DNA from 4 places in the Mesorhizobium sp. RCC_202 genome. Region 2 is predicted to be linked to each of the others. Evidence: riboswitches for the same ligand, from Rfam matches in the RefSeq annotation. Region 2 holds a riboswitch; each other region holds the start of a gene.
What was found. A riboswitch is a leader RNA that binds a small molecule or an ion and turns the genes downstream of it on or off. The one in region 2 is predicted to bind cobalamin.
Positions count from the first base shown of each region.

Region 1 (4,205 bases), on a different contig from region 2:
AAATATTTTCCGTTGGAAAGATCGAGCACGACAGCTTCGCCATCGAAGGATTCGAAGACGATATCCTTGCTCGCAACCGCATAGACATCAAAACGATGCATGTCCTGACCCCGCTCCGCAAACCCAGCCCGGACGCGCTGGTTGCCGCCTATCCCTCGATAACGCCTGTAAACTTTCGGGCGTCCACTGGCAAGGTGATAGCCATTCACGTGTTGCTGACGATCTGCGGGATCAAGTTCCTGGTTTGGTACGCGTCAGGCCTCGATCTCCAGCGCCGACAATGGCTTCGAGCAGCAGGCGAGGATGAAGCCGTCATCGATCTCGTGGTCGAGGATGCCGCCATTGTGGCTCATCTCGACATCGCCCGACACCTTCTTCACCTTGCAGGTGCCGCAAAGGCCGAACTCGCAAGCCGCCGGTATGCGCACACCCGAGGCGCGCGCCGTCTGCAGTACGGTCTGGCCGGCAACGCATTCGGCATCGACGCCCGACAGCGCGAAGCGGACGGGCGTCACCGCCTCGACCGGCGCGCTTTCGCCATCCGGTGACGCGAATGGCGGCGGGATTTCCTCGACGACCGGCGCCGCGAAACTCTCCTGGTGGAAGCGGCTCATATCGAAACCCGAGGCTTCCAGCATCTGGCGCACCGCACGCATGAACGGATCGGGGCCACAGCAGAAGACTTCCCGCTCGCGGAAATCGGGGGCAAGCAGCGGCAGCCTGATAGCGTCGATGCGTCCCATATGGCCGAACCAGCCCTCGCGGCTCGACCGTTCCTCGATCATGAACCCGAGCGACAGGCCGGGCATGCGGGTGCCGAGTAGCTCGAGCTCCTTGCGGAAGATGATCTCTTCTGGCCGCCGCGCGCAATTGACGAAGCCGACATCGGTCCATGGCGCACAGTCATTCAGCCAGCGCAGCATCGACATCATCGGCGTGATGCCGGATCCGGCCGAAATGAGCAGATATTTCGCGGCCGGATGACTGTGCAGGGAGAAATCGCCCGCCGGTCCGTAGGCCTTTACCCGCGCGCCGGGTTTCAGATTGTCGAACATCCAGCGCGTGCCGATGCTCCCCGTTTGCGCCTTCACTGTCACCGCGATCGAGAACGGCCGCGACGGTGACGACGACAGCGTGTAGGTGCGCATCAGCGGCCCGTCGGCCACTGGCAATTCCAGCGTGATGAACTGGCCGGGCTTGTAGCGGAACCATGTCTGGTTGTCGGAACGGAAAGTGAAGGTTTTTACGTCGGACGCCTCGTCGCTGACGCCGATCACCTCCAGCATCTGCAGCCGGTCGTTCCAGGGCGTCATCTCGTCGAGATGGCGGTAGAGGCCAAGTTCGGTCATGGCGTTCATCCTCTCGGCCCTCAGGCGACGCTGCGCAGCGCCGGCCGGCCGTCTTCAGCAAGCCGCGGCCCGATGAAACGCGCATACCAGTCGACAAACTGGATCACGCCGCCCTCATGCAGCTCCGAATACGGACCCGGCTCATAGGCCGGCGACAGGATGCCGAAAGCATTCTCCTCGACGATGCGGCGGTCCTGATCGTTGGTTTCGGTCCATACATGGGTGAGTTCGGCAAGGTCGTAGTCGACGCCTTCGACCGCGTCCTTGTGCACCAGCCATTTCGTTGTCACCGCCGTTTCGGTGGCGCTGATCGGCAGCACGCGGAAGGTCACCGCATGATCGATGAGGATGTGGTTCCAGGTCGTCGGGTAGTGGTAGTGCATCAGCGTGCCGATGCGGTCTGCATTGACATCGAGCGATAGGTTCTTCCGGACGGCGCGTTTTCCCGTCATGGTGTAGCTCACGGCGTCGCGCAGCAGCGGCGCGCGGGTGGCGCGATACTGGCCGGCCGGGTCGATGCGGAATTTGCTCGGCAGTCCTGCCGCCTCGCATTTCGCCCAGTGGGCGACCATTTCCGGATCGCTCTCGGCGCCGTTGACGCCGGTCACCGTCGGGGCTTCCGGGAAAGTCTTGCACAGTTCGGGATGGTTGCCGGCGCAGTGATAGCACTCGCGGTTGTTTTCCCAGACCAGCTTCCAGTTGCCTTTCTCGATGATCGTGCTCTCGAAGGCGATCTTGGTCTCGGCAAGGCGATGCGGCGCAAGGTATGGCTCGATCATGGCGCGCGTCGGGACGAAGTCGGCCGGTTCCTTTGCCAGGCAGATAAAAATGTAGCCGGCCACACTTTCGCAGGCGATCGGCTTCAATGCGAACTGGCTCTTGTCGAAGCCGTCCGCCATCTGGCGGGCGAACAGCAAACGCCCGTCGAGTTCATAGGTCCACTGATGATAGGGGCATACCAGCTTCGCCGCCGTGCCTTTGTCGGTGTTGCAGACGCGGCTGCCGCGATGGCGGCAGGAATTGTGGAAGGCGTTGATGTTGCCCTTCTGGTCGCGCACCAGCACGATCGGATAATCGCCGATCTGCGCGGTGATGAAGCTGCCCGGCTTCGGCAGCTCGCAATCATGGCCGATGAACAGCCAGTCGCGGTACCAGATCAGCTCCATGTCGAGCTTGAAGAAGTCGGTGTCGGTGTAGAAAGGCTGTTCCAGCGAATAGCCGGGCTTGCGGCCCTGCAGGAGCCTCAGCATGTCATTGCGCGCATCCATGTCCTGTCCTCATCATCAAGGACTGAACTGGTGGAGATGGAGAAGAAGGGCGACCGCCGGCAAAAAAACCGGCACGCGCCATCCGCCTCTTGATCGCCCACCGCGATCAGTCGAGTTCAAATGTCTCGGGCTGGTTTCCGGGCTCTGGAGTTGCCCTTGCGGGCGATCGCGACACCTTCCCAGGCCAATGGCCCAGTGGTCTCCCGTTGCGATTTCACTCCACCACCGTTGCGGGGGCAGCGCCGGAATTCGACCGGCTTCCCAATTCTCCGCTCCGTCACGACGAAGGGCACCTGAGATGAGATCATCTAACCACGACACGCCATGGTCCCGCCGGTATGAAAACGACATCGCATCCATGCGGCGCGACACGGCTACCGGCTTGTCGTGCCGATATTCGGTTCAGCGATCAGGCAAGCGAATCGCCGCTCTGAAATGACGTCGCGCCGATCGGTAACCGGCTTCAAAGTGGTTAATAGTATCGAAAAGTGACTATTAGGAGGTTCTAAAATCGAACCGAACGGTTCGTTTCTGTTGACGGTGCGTGCAGGACGGGGTGAACGTTGGCACCCTGACACACTTGGTGAGCTAAATGAGTGATCCGTGTAACCTATTGGATTAATTACATAAAGATGTGATGTTGGGCATGCTTAGGAAAATTACAAGACGTAGATTCTTGGTCCAGATGGAAAAACTTCGTGATTGGAATCCGGCAATCGGGTCACCCACATCGGGGCTGTCCGAACGACGCGATTTCATTCCCAAGACACGCCGCTAGACGGACTGAATAAAGATACTGGAGTAGCAAAAATGAAAAAGATTGTTCTCACTGCCGCCGCCCTTCTGGCAATTTCCGGCAGCGCCTTCGCTGGTAGCGACAACTACGGTTCGCAGGCTGCCAATCCGCCGGCCGTTTCGGTTGACTCGTCCTACACCGCATCGGTTCGTAACGCCGTGCCGGCCACGCAGGTACCCGTCAAGACGGGCGCCGACCACAACCTTTTCGGCAACAACTAACAGCCGACTTTGAACCGGCGGCGGGTTGCCCGCCGCCTCGGTCGGATCAGAAAATTTAGGAGCACTAAAATGAACAAGATCATTCTCGCCGCCGCCGCCCTTTTGGCCGTTTCCGGCAGCGCTTTCGCCGGCAGCGATAACTACGGTTCCAACGGCGCCAACCAGCCGGCCGTCGCGGTCGACTCGTCTTACACGGCCTCGGTCAAGTCCGAGCCGGCTGCTCAGAAGCCCGTCATCACGGGCGCTGATCACAATCTCTTCGGCAACAACTAACAGCCGAATCTGGGCTGGCGGCGGGTCTGCCCGCCGTCTCGGTCCAATCAAGGAATTCAGGAGTTACTAAAATGAAGAAGATCATTCTCGCCACGGTGGCCGTTCTGGCCGTTTCGGGTTCGGCTTTTGCTGGCAGCGACAACTACGGCAACAGCGGCGCCAACCAGCCGGCTCCCGCCGTCGACACCACGCGTACATCGTCGATCGACACGGACTCGACGGTCTACAAGTTGCTGAACTCGTCGGGCAACGTGCAGAAGTCGGTGCCGCAGGGTAGCGACCGCGACCACGCCGGCCG
Region 1 covers NZ_JBFUPO010000001.1:545,677-549,881, reverse strand. The annotation lists gene AB6802_RS02495 (PqqD family protein) at 1-101, opposite strand, end outside; gene AB6802_RS02490 (2Fe-2S iron-sulfur cluster-binding protein) at 255-1,349, opposite strand; gene AB6802_RS02485 (aromatic ring-hydroxylating dioxygenase subunit alpha) at 1,370-2,617, opposite strand; cobalamin riboswitch at 2,728-2,929, opposite strand; gene AB6802_RS02480 (DUF680 domain-containing protein) at 3,428-3,634, shown strand; gene AB6802_RS02475 (DUF680 domain-containing protein) at 3,704-3,907, shown strand; gene AB6802_RS02470 (DUF680 domain-containing protein) at 3,979-4,205, shown strand, end outside.
Region 1: it holds a riboswitch for cobalamin, as region 2 does, so the genes downstream of both, AB6802_RS02485 (aromatic ring-hydroxylating dioxygenase subunit alpha) here and AB6802_RS12585 (DUF1636 family protein) in region 2, are expected to answer to the same signal.

Region 2 (4,205 bases):
ATCGGAGGAAACTGGTCCGATCCGCTCCTGTTTGATTTCCTTCTCTTTTTACTCCACTTCTGTCTCCTGACACATCTCCCGCCATTTGCCTGCTAGCATCACCGGAATCACCGGCTAAAAATCCGGCAAACGATCAGGGCAAGGTCGCCTCGATGAAGGACAAGATTTCGCTTCCTATGGCCCGGCGCATCGCGCTCGGCGCGCAGGGTTTCACCGACCCGCGGCCCGGCGGCACACCCGATCGGCGACACCTTGCCCGCGTGCTTTCCCGCACCGGCTTGCTGCAGATCGATTCCGTCAGCGCCGTGGTGCGCGCGCACTATATGCCGCTCTATTCGCGCCTTGGCCCCTATCCGCTCGCGCTGCTCGACAACGCCGCCGTCACCCGCAAGCGCACCGTGTTCGAATACTGGGCGCATGAAGCGTCCTTCCTGCCGGTCGAGACCTGGCCGCTGATGCGCTGGCGCATGCAGCGCGCCGAACAGGGCGGCGAAATGTATCTCGGCCTCGCCAAATGGGGACGCGAGCGGACCGGGATGATCGATGAAATCTATAAGCAAGTCGCCGAACGCGGGCCGACCGCTGCTTCCGACATAGAAGGCCACAAGGGCAACGGCGGCTGGTGGGGCTGGAGCGAGGCCAAGCACGCTTTCGAATGGCTGTTCTGGGCTGGCCGCATCACCACCGCCTACCGGCGCGGCTTCGAGCGCTATTACGACTTGCCGGCGCGCGTTTTGCCGCAGGCCGTGCTCGACCTGCCTGTCCCCTCCGTCGAGGACGCGCACCGCGAATTGCTGCGCATTTCCGCCCGCGCCCACGGCATCGCCACCTATGGCGACCTGCGCGACTATTTTCGCCTGGCGCCCGGCGACACCAAGGACCGCATCGAGGAACTGGTCGAAATGGGCGAGTTGCTGCCCGTAAGCGTCGAAGGCTGGGACAGGACCGCTTATCTGCACAAGGACGCCCGTTTTCCCCGCCGCATCGAGGCGCGCGCCTTGCTTGCGCCGTTCGATCCCGTCGTTTTCGAACGGTCGCGCTCGGAGCGGCTTTTCAATTTCCGCTATCGCATCGAAATCTACACGCCTGCCGACAAGCGCCAATACGGCTATTACGTGCTGCCTTTCCTGCTCGGCGACACGATCGTCGCCCGCGTCGACCTCAAAGCCGACCGTCCAGCGGGTGTGCTGCGCGTCCATGCCGCCTATGCCGAGCCTGAAGCGCCGCCGGAGACAGCCGCCCAGCTTTTCGAGGAATTGAAGCAGATGCAGGCCTGGCTCGGCTTGGAGCACATCGAAGTGACGCCAGCGGGCGACCTCGGGCAGCCACTGGCCGACCTTTCAGCGTCGTAACCGCGCGTTGACACCGCTGCCTGCAAAAGCCTAAATCCCTCCAGACGGTCCCTTGCCCGCAACGGCAAGGGCCAAGAGGGAATGCGGTGCGGGACAAAAACCCAAATCCGCGGCTGTCCCCGCAACTGTAAGCGATGAGCCAAGGCCGAAAGCCACTGGGAATTCCCGGGAAGGCGGCCAACCAAGGCGATGATCCGCGAGCCAGGAGACCTGCCGTCTGCGACAGAACAATCCGATCGCCCGGCGGGTTTCCGGGCAAGGAGCCCGGCTTTTTGGACCACAACGGCAGTTTTTCGGCTGGCCCAGCGGATAATTCGTCCGAGGGCGACGCTTTGGCCGGCGTGACGGTCATCGTCTGCGCTTCCTGCCGCAATGAGGCCGGCTCCGATGCCCACCCCCGCGCCGGCGAATTGCTGGCCGATGACACCCGCCGCGCCGCAGCCGATGACAACATCCGCATCCGCACGGTCGAATGCCTCGGCAATTGCAAGCGGCGGCTGAGCGCGGCGATCCTGCGCGACGGCTGCTGGAGCTATGTCTTCGGCGACCTGAGCGCGACCAGCGGCGCCGACCTCGTTGCCGGCGCAAAGCTCTTCGCCACGTCGACGGATGGCCTGATCCCCTGGCGCGGCCGCCCCGATTCCCTCAAGCGCGGCCTTGTTGCCCGCATCCCTCCCCTCGACATGCTGAAGGACTGACCATGAGCGCTTCCGTTTCCCGTATTCCCTGCACCGTCGTCACCGGCTTCCTCGGCGCCGGCAAGACGACCCTGGTCCGTCATCTGCTGGAGAATGCCGGCGGCAAGCGCATCGCCATCATCGTCAACGAGTTCGGTGACATCGGCATCGACGGCGAAATCCTCAAAGGCTGCGGCATCGACACCTGCCCGGAGGAAAACATCGTCGAACTGGCCAATGGCTGCATCTGCTGCACCGTGGCCGACGATTTCGTGCCGGCGCTCGACCAGATCCTGGCGCTCACCCCCAAGGTCGACCACATCCTGATCGAGACCTCCGGCCTCGCTTTGCCGAAGCCGCTGGTCCAGGCATTCCAGTGGCCGACGGTGAAGAGCCGGGTGACCGTCGACGGCGTCATTGCCGTGGTCGATGGCCCGGCGCTCGCCGAAGGCCGCGTCGCCAGCGACATGGATGCTTTACAGGCGCAGCGCGCCCAGGACGATAGCCTCGACCACGACGACCCGGTCGAGGAAGTCTTCGAGGACCAGATCGCTTGCGCCGACCTCATCATTCTCTCGAAAAACGACCTGATGGACGCCGCCGGCTCGGCCCGCGCCAACGCCATCATTGGCGAACACTCCGCCCGCGCCGTGAAGATCGTGCCGACATCGCATGGCAAGGTCGATCCCTCGGTGCTGCTCGGTCTCGGCCTCGCCGTCGAGGACGACATCGAGAACCGCAAATCGCATCATGACGGCGCGTTCGACCACGAGCATGACGATTTCGACACCTTCATCGTCGACATCCCGTCGATCGCCAATCCGGACGAGCTGGCAAAGCGTGTCGCCACCGCCGCCGAACAGGAAAACGTGTTGCGCGTCAAAGGTTTCGTCGAAGTCGGCGGCAAGCCGATGCGGCTTTTGCTGCAGGCCGTCGGCCAGCGCGTCAACCATTACTATGACCGCGCCTGGACCGCCGAGGACGACCGCCGCTCGCGTCTCGTCGTCATCGGCCTCAAGGGGCTGAACCGCCCGGCGATCGAGGCTATACTCGCCGGCTGACGCCAACCGACCTAGGGGCGAAATGCACATACTGACCACCAGCTCCGCCTCGCTCGACGATCTCGCCGAGCCGGTCGATCTGCGGCAGACGCCGGCGGATATCTTGGCCCTGTCCTTCACCGACAGCGACCTCGCCGGCCTGGCGGTGGCATGGAAAGCCGACGCCGCCCGCTTGCCCTCGATGCGGCTCGCGGCGCTGCGCGACCTGCGCCATCCGATGTCCGTCGATCTATGGATCGACAGCGTCGCCCGCCACGCCAAGGTCATCCTTATCCGCATCCTGGGCGGCTACGACTGGTGGCGCTACGGCTGCGACCAGCTCGCGGCGGTGGCGCGCGAACGCGGCATCAAGCTCGTGCTGCTGCCCGGTGAAAGCCATGACGAGGATCAAAGGCTGATCGAGGCCTCGACGCTGCCCCGCGCCGAGCTGGACGCCTTGCTCGGCTATTTCCGCGAGGGCGGCCCGGCAAATATGAGCGCACTGATGCAGCGGCTGGCGCGCTTGGCTGGATCGGCTGCGTCGGTGGCGGGACCGGTGGCGGTGCCGAAGTCGGGATATTATGAGCCGGGGCTGGGAGTTGTCGGAAAGCCATCGGGCGTTGGCGAACTCGACGCCGACAATGTCAGCGTCTCCATTGTACCCATCCTCTTCTATCGCTCGATGCTCCTCGCCGCGGACGTCGCGCCCATCGACGCACTCGTCGAAGCGCTCCGTCAGTGCGGCCTGGCCCCAGTCCCGATCTTCGTCTCCAGCCTGAAAGACCCGACGTCGCTGGTCTTCGTCGAGGACGCCATCGCATCGCTGAAACCGGCCGTCATCATCACCGCGACCGCCTTCGCCTCAGGCGCCGAACCCGGCGTCGAAACCCTGTTCGACCGCGCCGGCGTGCCCGTCTTCCAGGTCATCGTCGCCACCACCCGCCGCGACGTCTGGGAAAACAACCAGCGCGGCCTGGCGCCGGCCGATCTCGCCATGCATGTTGTGCTGCCGGAGCTCGACGGCCGTATCCTCGCCGGTGCAATCTCCTTCAAGGGCGAGATCGAGACCGATCCGGCGCTGGCCTTCCGCGCCTTCGCCAATCGTCCGGAAGCTGATCGCGTGGCGCAGGTCGCCA
Region 2 covers NZ_JBFUPO010000004.1:506,691-510,895, reverse strand. The annotation lists gene AB6802_RS12590 (winged helix-turn-helix domain-containing protein) at 153-1,352, shown strand; cobalamin riboswitch at 1,381-1,585, shown strand; gene AB6802_RS12585 (DUF1636 family protein) at 1,625-2,050, shown strand; gene cobW (cobalamin biosynthesis protein CobW) at 2,053-3,090, shown strand; gene AB6802_RS12575 (cobaltochelatase subunit CobN) at 3,113-4,205, shown strand, end outside.

Region 3 (4,205 bases), on a different contig from region 2:
CCGCCATCTCTTAGGGTGTGGAGAGTCGGGCCATGTGGGATTTCAGCATCGGCCGGTCGGTGTCCATCATGATGCGGACATGGCCGTTCATCGTCTTCCGCATGATCGTCTATTTCGGCATCACGATTGCCTACATCATGGCGACCGGCACGGGCGCCAGCGTCGGCTATGGCGTCGGCCACATCTCCACCGATCCTGACGGTCCGGCGTCGTTTGCGCTATGGGGCGGCGTTGTCGGCTTCGGCATCGTCTCGATCGCCGTCTACTGGATCCGAGAATACATCCTCTATGTGCTCAAGGCCGGCCACATCGCCGTCATGGTCCACCTGATCGACGGCCACGATGTGCCCGACGGCCAGGGCCAGATCGCCTATGCCAAGGAAGTGGTGACCCAGCGTTTTGCCGAGGCCAACATCCTTTTCGTCGTCGACCAGCTGGTCAAGGGCGCCATCCGCGCCATCACCGGCCTGATCGGCGGCATCGCCGCCTTCCTGCCCATTCCGGGCTTGAGCGGCCTGGTCAGCTTCATCAACACCGTCATCCGTCTGTCGCTGACCTATGTCGACGAGATCATCCTCGGCTACAACATTCGCATCAATTCGAACTCGCCTTTCGAGACGGCGCGGCAAGGTGTCGTGCTTTACGCGCAGAACGGCAAGCACATGGTCAAGAACGCAGTCTGGCTGGCGGTGATCATGTGGGGCCTGTCCTTCGTTATCTTCCTGTTGATGCTGGCGCCGGCCGCCGCGATCCTCTGGGTGATGCCGGGACAACTCGCCGGCTGGGCCTTCGTGCTGGCCATCGTCTTTGCCTGGGCCTTCAAGGCGGCTTTCATCGAGCCGTTCGCAATCGCCTCGCTGATGCAGGTCTATTTCGACGCCATCGAGGGCCAGACCCCCAATCCGGAATGGGACCGCCACCTGGCAGAGGCATCGTCGAAATTCCGGGAATTGCGCGACAAGGCGCTCGGCTCTTTCGGCGGCGGCTCGCGCTGGGATACGCCCCGGGCCGCTTGATCAGCTCTTTGGAGCGCCGCCAAGTCTTGCAATCGCCGATTTGAGCGGCGCCTCGCCGGCGCCGCGAAACGTCTCGCTCATCACCAGTTCCGACAAGGCCAGGCGCTTGCCCCAGCCATGCGTTTCGAGATCCGGCTTCGGCGCGAATTCCGAGACGCGGCCGACGCAGAGATAAGCGATCGGCGTGACATGTTCGGGGATCGACAGAAGCTGCTTCAGCGCCTCCGTCTCGATGATGCTGACCCAGCCGACGCCGACACCTTCCGCGCGCGCCGCCAGCCAGAAATTCTGCACGGCGCAGACGGTACTGTAGAGGTCCATCTCCGGATTGTGCCAGCGCCCGAGCGGCGAGTCCTTCGAACGCTGCCGGTCGCAGGTGATGCACAGATTGAGCGCGCTCTCGCAGATGCCTTCGAGTTTCAGCTTGCGGTAGAGCGCCTGCCGCTCCGCCTCGATCGCCGGCAGTTCCTGTTCGCGCGCGGCAAGGAAAAGATCGCACACCTGTCGCCGTCTGGTCGCGTCGCGGATGACGATGAAATTCCACGGCTGCATGTAGCCTACCGATGGCGCATGGTGGGCGGCGGTGAGCAGCCGCGCCAGCACGCCATCGTCGAGATCGTCGCTAACGAAATGGCTGCGCACGTCACGCCTGGTGAACATCGCCCGGTAGACAGCGTCGCGCGCCAATTGGTCAAAGTCATCGCCGCCGATGGCGGGCGCAAGTGCTTGCATCGCTTTTCCCCTGCGATAAGCAGCCCCCGCCTGACCAAGCGGGTGACCATGTCTGCCAGGCCGGTCTTCTGGCTCGGGATCGACCCGCGTCCGGCGCCTTCCCGTCAACGACAGTGGCGTTTGCCGGCGCGGTCCCCCTCACAGCGTTGGGCACGCCACGGAATGAAACCGTGTTCCCGATTCTCCCGCGTCGCGGGCACCAGGCAGCGATGCGACCTTAGCGTGAACCAAGCGCCGCGCCAATGCCGTCAGCGACACGGCAAGGCGCGATTGTCCCCAGCCATTCGGCATTCAAACATGGCCATCGCGGCCTTGGGCCCCTAGATTAGAGGCCATGGCTACACGTCTCTACACGCATCCGATCTTTCTCGAACACATCACGCCGCCCGGCCACCCCGAGCGTCCCGACCGTCTGCGCGCCATCGAGCGCGTGCTGGACGACGAGGCGTTTTCGGCGCTCGACCGCGTCGAGGCGCCGGAAGGCGACGAGGCGACGATCCTTTACGCGCATCCCGAGGATCACGTTGAGCGTGTCCGCGCCGCGATCCCCGAGAGCGGCATCGCCCCGATCGACGCCGATACCAGCGCCAGCCCGAAGAGCTGGCAGGCCGCGGTGACGGCGATCGGCGCCGCCAACGCGGCTGTCGACGATGTCTTCGAGGGCCGCGCGGCAAACGTCTTCGTTGCCGCCCGCCCGCCTGGACACCATGCCGAAAAGGCCACGGCGATGGGCTTTTGCCTGTTCAACACGGCGGCCATCGCCGCGCGCTATGCGCAGAAGAAGCATCAGGCCGAGCGCGTCGCCATCGTCGACTGGGACGTCCACCACGGCAACGGCACGCAGGACATCTTCTGGGACGATCCGTCGGTGCTCTATTGCTCGACGCATCAGATGCCGCTTTATCCGGGCACCGGCGCCAGGAGCGAGACCGGCGCCGGCAACATCGTCAACGCGCCGCTGGCGCCGCGCACCGGCAGCGATTTGTTCCGCGACGCCTTCCTGTCGCGCGTGCTGCCCTCGATCGACGCCTTTGCGCCGGATCTGATCATCATTTCCGCCGGTTTCGATGCGCACCATCGTGACCCGCTGGCCGAGATCAACCTGACAGAGGACGATTTCGACTGGGCGACCGGCCAGTTGATGGAACGCGCCGGCCGCCACAGCGGCAACCGGCTCGTCAGCCTGCTCGAAGGCGGCTACGATCTGCAAGGACTGGCATTTTCAGTCGCTGCCCATGTCGGGCGGCTGATGAAGGGATAAAGTATGGCTGTCGAAGGCAATGAGGACGTCAAGGCGATGAGCTTCGAACAGGCGCTCGACGCGCTGGAGAAGATCGTCGATGATCTGGAGCGCGGCGACGTTCCGCTCGACCAGTCGATCAAGATCTATGAGCGCGGTGAAGCGCTGAAGGCCCATTGCGACCGGTTGCTGAAGGCCGCCGAGGACAAGGTCGAGAAGATCAGGCTGTCGCGCGACGGCAAGCCGGTGGGGACGGAGCCGCTCGACGCCGAGTAAATGAAGCAGGTCGGGCAGAGAAAGCAGGTAAGGAGTTCAAGCTATGTGCCGCAACATCAAGACCCTGGCCAATTTCGAACCGCCGGCGACCAATGACGAAGTGCATGACGCCGCACTGCAGTTCGTGCGCAAGCTGAGCGGATCGACCAAACCCTCAAAACGCAACGAGCACGCCTTCCATCATGCCGTCGAGGCGATCGCGGCCGTTGCTCGCGAATTGCTCGATTCGCTCGAGACCAACCAGGAACCACGCAACCGCGAGGAAGAGGCGGCCAAGGCGAAAGCCAGGTCGGCGCTGCGCTTCGCCTGAGAGGTCGATATGAGCTTCTTTCCTGGAAACGATCCCGAGCCCGGCGATGCCTTCGCCTGCGATCAGATCGAATTGATGGTCATCCCCAACGCCAAGGACATTGGCGGCTTCGAGGTGCGCCGCGCATTGCCGACGGCAAGACGCCGGCTGGTCGGGCCGTTCATCTTCTTCGACCGCATGGGTCCGGCCATCCTGCGCGCCGGCCAGGCGCTGGATGTGCGCCCGCATCCGCACATCGGGCTGTCCACCGTCACCTATCTGTTCGACGGCAAGATCAGGCATAGCGATTCGCTCGGCACCGAAATGGTGATCGCGCCGGGCGACGTGAATTTGATGACCGCGGGGCGTGGCATCGTGCATTCCGAGCGTACGCCTGACGAGTTGCGCGGGGCGCCGATGTCGATCTCCGGCCTGCAGACCTGGCTGGCGCTGCCCGACGGCAAGGAAGAGGTTGCTCCGCTGTTCGAGAACACCGCGGCGATCCGCTTGCCGGAAATCGACGCCGAAGGCGTCAGCGGTCGCGTGGTGATCGGCGAATTCTCCGGTCTGCGCTCACCGGTCGCGACCGCATCGGACACGCTCTATGCCGATCTCATGCTGGCGGGCGGCGCCAGCGTGAAAATCCCGGCGG
Region 3 covers NZ_JBFUPO010000008.1:103,816-108,020, reverse strand. The annotation lists gene AB6802_RS19305 (hypothetical protein) at 33-1,016, shown strand; gene bluB (5,6-dimethylbenzimidazole synthase) at 1,017-1,748, opposite strand; cobalamin riboswitch at 1,789-1,967, opposite strand; gene AB6802_RS19295 (histone deacetylase family protein) at 2,083-3,009, shown strand; gene AB6802_RS19290 (exodeoxyribonuclease VII small subunit) at 3,013-3,264, shown strand; gene AB6802_RS19285 (DUF2277 domain-containing protein) at 3,308-3,574, shown strand; gene AB6802_RS19280 (pirin family protein) at 3,584-4,205, shown strand, end outside.
Region 3: it holds a riboswitch for cobalamin, as region 2 does, so the genes downstream of both, bluB (5,6-dimethylbenzimidazole synthase) here and AB6802_RS12585 (DUF1636 family protein) in region 2, are expected to answer to the same signal.

Region 4 (4,205 bases), on a different contig from region 2:
TTTGCTCGCGTCGCTTTCATGTGGACGCCTGTCATCGGCGGATGGTTAGATCATCACGTTCAAGGTGCCCTTTGGCCTGAGTCGGCCTGGGGGATAATTGGGAAGCCGGTGCGATTCCGGCGCTGCCCCCGCAACGGTAGCGAAGCTTGCGTTCCGACAACAAGCCACTGGGTGACAAGCCTGGGAAGGTGTCGGGACAGGTCCCGCAACGGACAGCTTCGGAGCCCGGAAACCAGCCTCGAGCAGAGTTGAACTCGACTGATCGCGGTGGGCGGTCAAGAGGCGGATACGGATCGGCCTCAGTGCCGCCCGTGACTTTCCTCCATCACCACCAGGTTCAGTCCTTGCGAAAGAAGGACGAACATGGATTCGCACAATGAAATACCCGGGCTCGCGCCCGGCAGGCCGGAACGCCCGCGCAGGATGCGCCGGGCCAACGCGGCGACGATGCGCGCCGTTTCGCCATTGCCGCCGCCGGAAGAAGTGTTCGCCGACTGGCTGCTGTCGGTGCCGCATGAGGCCGATCTGGAAGCGGCGGCGCTGAGCAAGGTCGCGCTGATCGACCGCTGCGGCTCGCTGCATCCCGACGTGCAGCGGCTGCGCACCTTACTGGCCGTCGTCGCCGGCACCAGCGCCGGGCCGACGCGCGTCCGCAATCTCTGAAATTCCCGACGCGGTGGCGCCGCTGGTAGGCCCTGGGCTGGCCGGCCGTCGCTCAGACCGCGCGCGTGCGCGATAAGGGCGAACCGAAAATCGACCACCCGGTGGCGATGAGCGCTGCGCCCATGGCGATCAGCACGGCAAGGCTCGGCAGGTGGAAGACCATGTCGCTCCAGCGTGGCTCGATGATCCCGCCGGTGCTGAAGCTCTCGCCGCTGAACTGGCACAGGATCCAGGAGGCGCCGCTGCGCACCATGTCGGCGTCGATGTCGGAGATCAGCGCCTTGGCGTCGCGCTCGGCGGCGGGCATCGTCGCCATATAGGCGAGCAGCGCCTTGGCGGTGGCGAGATAAGCGTGGCTGCACTCGTTGAACGGGCTCTGCTCGTCGCCGAGGCTGCCCGGCATCAGGCCCCACAGGCAATAGGTGAATTGCAGATTGCCGTGATTGTAGAGCCGCCGGAAGGTCGGGTCGGTCACGGTCTGCGCTCGCGCCAGCGCGAGGATGTCGCTGCGATAACGCGCGATCACCGCCATCTGGCCATGCGTCAGGCTGGGGATCTGGATGCCGGGAGGAGGCGGCGCCGAGGAACCGCTATGGGCTTGCGCCGGCGAAACAGCCGCAAGCGAGGGCCAGACCGTTAAAAACAAAACGGCCGCCAGGGCGCGAAACCATGGCGGCCGATACATCGGGATATCAGGCGTAGCGGCGCGCGGCGCCGCCTTGCTTGCCGGCCGAAAGCTGACGCTCGGCGACGGCCCCGAAGACAAGTCCGACCACGGCCCACAGGATGAGCTGGATGCCGAGCGACGCGATGCGGAACTGCCACAGCACGATCGCCGAGAAGTTCTCCGGCACCTCGTTGATGTCGGGAAGGGCCGCCTTGACCAGCATGAAGACGACGAGGAAGGCGAGCGCCGCGACGATCGAAGCGTTCCAACCGCCGAGCCGGCTCCACAGCCGCTGCGCCAGGCCGACCGCGGCCACCATGGCCGCGATCGAGATCGCGATCATGATGAAGAACAATTCCGTCCGGTAGGCAATCGTTTCGGGGTTGCCGACCGCCGGCGGGTTGGCCGGGTATTTGAGCTGAGGCACCACGATCACGGCGAGGAAGCCGAGCACGGCCAGCAATGCCGAGGTGCCGCGCGGGCCGAGCGAGCCCAGCCGTCCGTTGGCGTAGGCGAAGACCAGCGAGAACAACCCGCCAAGCGCCGCGCCATAGATCAGCACGCCGGTGGCAAGGCCGATGCCCGCCTGCGTCGGCCGGCTGACCAGTTCTTCTTCGGGCGCCTCGTTGGCGGCCTTGGCCTGCGATTCTTCGAAGGCGATGGCTTTGTCGACTTGCGGCTCGCCATAGACGCGCGCGAAGGCAAACGCGATCAGCCCCGCGACAAGCCCGACGAGCATGCCGCGCAGCAAAAGTTTTCCAACCATGTCAAATCCCCTTCAGCGATGCTGAACCGCTTTAGTGGCAGGGGAAGCCGAGCAGGTGGCGGCCGTCATGCACGAATTCGTGCACATACATGCCGCGGATCAGCGATGTCGCGCCTTCTTCCGCGCCGACGAAGTAGATCGCCAGCATCAAGAGCAGCCCGCCGAAGATGGCCCAGGGCAGAAGTTCGCGGACCGGAATTGGCGTTGCGCCGTAACCGGGTGCGAAAGTGGTGTTGGACATATTGACCTCCCCTGGGATCCTGCGTCCCGTTGATCGACAAATGGCTACGAGACAAGGCCTGACTTTCGGCTTTCGCCGATCACAGTGGCGCGACCGTGCCGGATTCGCACCGGCTTCCAATCTCGTATCACACTAAAACACTTGTCAGCACTTCGTTCGCCTGTCAACGACATGTGCTGTCGGCACGGCTTCGTGAGCCCGAATTTCACTGGTCCACGCCTATCCACAGAGGCTTTTTCGCATGGTCGCACGCCTGACGATGATCGCAAGCGGCGCTACGCCCGGCATGCGCAAGGGCCGTTTCCCGAACGACGAGGCGCTGGAGCCACAAGCCGTGGAGCGCGCCCGGACGATGGCCGCTTCGCTTCGCCGCGCCGACCGCGTCTGGACGAGCCCCGCGCTTGCCGCCCGGCAGACGGCGCAAGCGCTTGGCCTCCAGGCGGGCGTCGAGCCCCTGCTTGCCGAACAGGATTTTGCCCGCTGGGCAGGCCGGAGCTTCGAGGAAGTCCAGGCCGAGAACCCCGATGGCATGGCGGCGTGGTTTGCCGACCCGGACGCGGCACCGCATGGCGGCGAAACGCTCAGTGCCGTGGCGCAACGTGGCGCCGCGCTGGTCGAGCGTCTGGCCGGCGAGGGCGGTCACACCATCGCGGTGACCCATGCGGTGGTGATCCGCGCGGCCATCGTCCATGTCCTGGGCGCGCCGTCGTCGTCGGTGTGGAAGATCGACATCGAGCCGCTGTCGCTCACCGATTTACGCAGCGACGGCCGCCGCTGGGTCTTGCGCGCGAGCGGGATCGTCGCCGGCTGAACGAAACAATTGCCGCGAAGTGTGAAATACTTCTCAGTTGACAATTCAATGATGCCTATAGGTTTTCCTCTAAGGTTAGGTTATCCTTATTGAGAGGGTAAAAATACAATAATTGCCGGGGGGCTGGCCTGTGAAGCGATTCCTTTGGATTCGTTCGCTTTTCATTGTTTTCATGGCCGCGCTTCAAGGCTGCATGGCCGATCCGACAAAGCACTATGTCGGCGTTCCGCCGGTCATCGATGCGGCAAGCGTCGAGCAGTCGAGCAATCGCATCAGCCGGATCATGAATGCCCTGGCGCGCGATACTGGCGGCGGCACCTATTATGACCTGACCGAAGCTGGGTTCAACTATGTCGACGATCGCTGCATGGAGTATTTCAGCGAGCTCTACTACCTGGATCGCCGCCGCGAAGCGACGAAGGCCGGCCTCGGCGCTTTCAGCCAGACCACCAACGCCATTCTCGCGGCGACAGGCGCCTCGAGCCTTTCGATGGTCGCCGTGACGCAGGCCTTCGGGCTCGCTTCCAACCTCACCGACATCGCCGCCGGCACCTATCTCTACCAGCTGCCGCCCGCCACGACGCTGACCTTCGTGCGCAAGCTGCAGGGCGCCTATCGCGACGCGGTTGCCGCCAAGGCCAGCCAGATCGACACACCGACCGCCTCGTACCATCTGATCCAGGACTATCTCTCTTTGTGCCTGCCGCCGGTGATCGAGGCGAAGCTCGTCGAGCATGTGGCGGACGCGGCGGCGACCCCGGTCAAGGGCGGCTCGATCTCGAACATCGAGATCGACGTGAGGACCAACTCCCCGTTGCCGCGCAAGCCGGAAATCATCCAGGAAGTGCGCCAGCCCGCCAAGCCCGTAATCAAGCGTGTAGTGGAGCAGACCAATACGATCGGGTCCTTTGAGCCGAAGCTAAGCCATGTTCGCGTGGCAAGCATCCAGCGCGCGCTCTGCGTCTCGCCGGCCGACGGTATCCTCAATGACGCCACGCGGGCGGCGGTCGACGAATTCTTCCGCGGCGTTCAGCAGGGCGCCAGTGGCGTTACCTAT
Region 4 covers NZ_JBFUPO010000003.1:136,851-141,055, forward strand. The annotation lists cobalamin riboswitch at 46-256, shown strand; gene AB6802_RS07915 (hypothetical protein) at 364-663, shown strand; gene AB6802_RS07920 (hypothetical protein) at 716-1,348, opposite strand; gene AB6802_RS07925 (CbtA family protein) at 1,356-2,096, opposite strand; gene AB6802_RS07930 (CbtB domain-containing protein) at 2,128-2,337, opposite strand; adenosylcobalamin (AdoCbl) riboswitch at 2,338-2,482, opposite strand; gene AB6802_RS07935 (histidine phosphatase family protein) at 2,579-3,148, shown strand; gene AB6802_RS07940 (hypothetical protein) at 3,342-4,205, shown strand, end outside.
Region 4: it holds a riboswitch for cobalamin, as region 2 does, so the genes downstream of both, AB6802_RS07930 (CbtB domain-containing protein) here and AB6802_RS12585 (DUF1636 family protein) in region 2, are expected to answer to the same signal.